Regions from separate parts of the Mycobacterium sp. 1245499.0 genome, predicted to be linked through region 2. Evidence: predicted binding sites of a transcription regulator. Region 2 holds the regulator's gene; the other holds the start of a gene.

Region 1 (2,196 bases), on a different contig from region 2:
CGTACCGTGCCGTATATGCTTTCCGGCGGCACCGATGCAAAGTCGTTTGCGCGCTTGGGTATTCGTTGTTTCGGCTTCAGCCCGCTGCGGTTGCCGCCGGACTTGGATTTCACGGCGTTGTTCCACGGCGTGGATGAGCGGGTACCCATCGATGCGCTGCGGTTCGGCACCGACGTGCTGGCCCACTTCCTGACCCACTGCTAGATCAGACGCAAGCCGATCACACGAGAGGACCGCCATGAGCACTGCTCCTGACCCGTACGCATCGTTGCCCAAGCTGCCGACCTTCAGGCTGACCTCCCAGTCGGTCACCGACGGCCAACCGCTGGCCAAGCCGCAAGTCAGCGGAATCATGGGCGCGGGCGGCGAAGACGTCAGCCCCCAGCTGAGCTGGTCGGGCTTCCCGGACGAGACCCGCAGCTTCGCTGTCACGGTCTACGACCCCGACGCCCCGACGGCCTCCGGGTTCTGGCACTGGGCGGTGGCCAACCTGCCGGCCGACGTCACCGAGCTGCCCGCGGGCGCCGGCGACGGCAGCAACCTGCCCGGCGATGCGCTGACGCTGGTGAACGACGCCGGGCAGCGCCGCTACATCGGGGCCGCGCCGCCGGCGGGCCATGGCCCGCACCGGTACTACATCGCCGTGCACGCCGTGGACACCGAGAAGCTGGATCTGCCCGAGGACGCCAGCCCAGCCTTCCTCGGGTTCAATCTGTTCCAGCACGCCATCGCGCGAGCGGTCATCCACGCAACCTACGAACAGAAGTAGGGGCGGGCCTTAACGGCCAACGGCGTTCCGCGCGGGAAGGTTCCCGGCGCTGGTAGGGCTCCGGCGCGAGGCACGCTCCGGCCGCCCGGCATCTCAAATCACGTTCGCCACATCGTCCCGGTGGTTTCTCGGCGGCGCGTTTTGTCGGTGGGCTGTCGTAGCATTCGAACATGTGTTCGAGTGCATGGGAAAAGATTCAGGCCGACGTTGACGCGTTGAGCGCGGCCGTCTCGCGCTTCCAGGCGCTTTCCTGGGAGGCTCTGACGCCTGCCGAGCTGGTTGACGTGCTGGAGAGATACGCGTGTTTTATCGGCCGGCTGGATGCCCTCATATATGAGCTGCGAAGCCCCTTCGCACGGCTGGGTGGGACGCGCCCATGACTTTGACCAACCGCGAGCAGCTTCAGGACGACGTTGAGGCATTGTGCGCTGCGGCCGCTCGCTTTCAGGAGCATTCCTACGAGGCTTTGACCAACCCGGAACGCCTCGGAATCTTGGAGACACTCGAACGCGTAACACGCAAGCTTCGAACGCCAAGTCATCAGCTCATCAATCAGCTTGGTGAGCAAGGGGATTCAACGGAGTTTGGCGGCAAGCTGTCCTGGGTGTTGGCCGATCGGCTGCACATCACCCGCGCCGAGGCCGGCCACCGGATCGCTGAGGCCGCCGATCTGGGCCCGCGCCGGGCGCTGACGGGTGAGCCGTTGGCTCCGTTGTTGCCGGCCACTGCGGCGGCGCAGCGCGACGGGGCGATCGGGCAAGACCACGTGGCGGTGATCCGTCGGCTTTTCCACCAGCTGGCCGAGTCCGTCGACATCGAAACGCGTGAGCACGCCGAGCGGCAGCTGGCAGCCCAGGCGCGCGAATTCCGGCCCGATCAGCTCGCCAAGCTCGCCCGCCGCCTGATGGACTGCCTCAATCCCGACGGCAACTACACCGACGAGGATCGAGCACGAATGCGCGGGCTCGTACTCGGCAATCAGCAACCCGACGGCATGTCGCGCCTGAGTGGATGGCTGACGCCGGAAGCCAGAGCCAGCTGGGAGGCGGTGCTGGCCAAGCTGGCCGCGCCGGGCATGTGCAATCCCGACGACGACACGCCGATAGTGGACGGCGCCCCGCCAGAAGAGGCGGTGCGGCATGACCCCCGCACCCCCGGTCAGCGCAATCACGACGGGCTCAACGCGGCGTTGCGAGCTGCGCTGGCCAGCGGAGAGTTGGGTCAGCACAACGGATTACCGGCCAGCATCGTCGTGACCACCACGCTCAGGGAACTCGAAGCCGCCGCCGGAACGGGCTTGACGGGCGGCGGCACCCTGCTGCCGATGTCGGATGTGATCCGCCTGGCCCGCCACGCCCACCATTACCTGGCGATCTTCGACAAGGGCAAGGCGCGGGCGCTGTATCACACCAAGCGACTGGCATCAC
Region 2 (2,196 bases):
GTCAGGCTCCGGCCGAGAGCGATTACGGATTCGAGCAGGACGACCCCGACGCCGTCGACACCGACTCCATCCCCGTCGTCTCCGAGGAGATGCTGTCAGAGGCCGACTATCCCGCGGCCGAGTCCGACTACACCGACTACACCGACGAAGTCCCCGAGCTCGCCGAGCCCGAGACCGCGGACGACGCGGCCTACGTCGACGCCGAGGACCCCGACGCCGACTATGCGCGCCAGGCCTACCCGGACGACGAGTATCCCGACGTCGTCGTTCCCCGCACCCCACCGGACACCGACGCCGTGACCGGCGCCCTGGAGACCGCCGAGCCCGAGGACGACTACCTCGACGTCGCCACGCCCGAGCCCGACGTCGAGTCGGGGGCCGCCAGCGCCACGGGAGCCGACGCGGCGGACGCCGTGGGCGCCGGTGCGGTCGCCGCGGGGACGCCGGCGCGTAGCGGTCGGCACGCCGCCGCCGACGACGCCGAGGACGGCTCGGAAAACGGTCTGGCGGGCCCGGACGGCCGGCCGACGATCCATCTGCCGCTCGACGACCCGTACCAGGCGCCCGACGGATACCCGATCAAGGCCAGTGCGCGTTACGGGCTGTACTACACGCCGGGCAGCGACCTGTATCAGGACACGCTCGCCGAAATCTGGTTGTCGAGCGAGGAAGTCGCGCTGGCCAACGGCTTCACCCGGGCCGACTGACTCCTCGCGCGTCAGACCTTGCGGATGACCGTGACGACCTTGCCGAGCACGCTCGCGTCGTTGCCGGGGATGGGGTCGAACGCCGGGTTGTGCGGCATCAGCCAGACCTGACCGCCAGCGCGTTTGAACGTCTTGACGGTTGCTTCGCCATCGAGCATCGCCGCGACGATGTCGCCGTTGTCGGCGACGTTCTGCTGACGCACCACCACCCAGTCGCCGTCACAGATCGCGGCGTCGACCATCGAATCGCCGACCACCTTGAGCAGGAAAAGCGTTCCCTCGCCGACCAATTCGCGCGGCAGGGGAAAGACGTCCTCGACGGCCTCCTCGGCCAGGATCGGTCCGCCCGCCGCGATACGCCCGAGCACCGGGACGAACGTGGGTTCGGGCAGGGCATCCGAGCCGGCCACCTCGGTGGCGGGCGCCGCCACCTCGTCGTCGGCCCCGCGGACATCGACCGCTCGCGGACGATTGGGATCGCGCCGCAAGTATCCCTTGCGCTCCAGGGTGCGCAGCTGGTGTGCCACCGATGAGGTCGACGTCAGGCCGACGGCGTCGCCGATCTCGCGGATGCTCGGCGGGTAGCCGCGGCTGGTGACCGACGCGCGGATGACATTCAGAATGGTGCGCTGCCGCTCGGTCAGCGAAGGATCCACGGAGTGCAACCGGCCTTCGGGGCCGGGCGGAGAAATGTCGTTGCTGTCGCCCATGGCACTGAATGTAGCCGCCCGACGAACAAGAATCAAACATGTGTTCGAGTGGCGTGTCGCCCCGGATGGAACGCCGGCGGAGAAGGCCCAAAGTCGGGTGAATCACAAATGTGTAACTCTTCGGGATATCGGGTATCTGGGCCTCGTGACAGTGGTAGAGGCCGACGAACTTGTCGGTGGTGTGATCTAGCGTTTGCTCGTGCGACACGCTTCGCTCAAATGTTCGGGTTTCGAACACACAAGCGATTAGTGTCGAACACACGAGCGAGAGCTAGTTGACCGGAGGAACGAAGATGACAGTCATCCACACGCCTGCGCCGCGTATCAGCAGTCTTCGGCGCCCGATCAACGGACCCGTCCAAGGCGTTCGGTACGGACGTGACGGACTGGCCCGGTCTCGCAGGCCCGCGCCGGCCCGCCCGGCGGGTGCGGCGACGCGCTACTACGGCACCGGGGTGGCGATGTCGGTCGCTCCGCACCGCAGGCGGGCCACCACCTGGGCGTCGACGATCGGGCTGGCAGTGGCCGCCGGAGCGATCACGCTGTGGCTGGGTCTCGTCGCGAACGTCGGGCAGGTGCTCAATGGCGACTCCGCCAACTCCGCGGCCCACGTTCCCGACCGGCTCGCGGTCGTCCGCGTCGACGCGGGGGAGTCGCTGCAGGACTTCGCGCACCGGGTCGCGCCCGACGCGCCGACCACCCAGGTCGCCGACCGTATCCGCGAACTCAACGACCTGCACTCGCCCAACCTGATGGCCGGCCAGACCCTGATCGCTCCG

Evidence for each region. Region 2 encodes LexA, which represses DNA repair genes until DNA is damaged. Its sites were predicted from a motif close to CGAACANNTGTTCG; they were not measured.
Region 1: A5646_RS08250 (HNH endonuclease signature motif containing protein) is a predicted target of LexA. The motif match lies at 935-948, and genes of this name have one in related genera.

What each region holds. Positions count from the first base shown of each region.
Region 1 is NZ_LZMG01000156.1:47,249-49,444, reverse strand. It holds gene A5646_RS08265 (M20/M25/M40 family metallo-hydrolase) at 1-204, shown strand, start outside; gene A5646_RS08260 (YbhB/YbcL family Raf kinase inhibitor-like protein) at 239-769, shown strand; gene A5646_RS08250 (HNH endonuclease signature motif containing protein) at 1,146-2,196, shown strand, end outside.
Region 2 is NZ_LZMG01000241.1:11,568-13,763, forward strand. It holds gene A5646_RS13680 (LGFP repeat-containing protein) at 1-707, shown strand, start outside; gene lexA (transcriptional repressor LexA) at 719-1,417, opposite strand; gene A5646_RS13690 (LysM peptidoglycan-binding domain-containing protein) at 1,711-2,196, shown strand, end outside.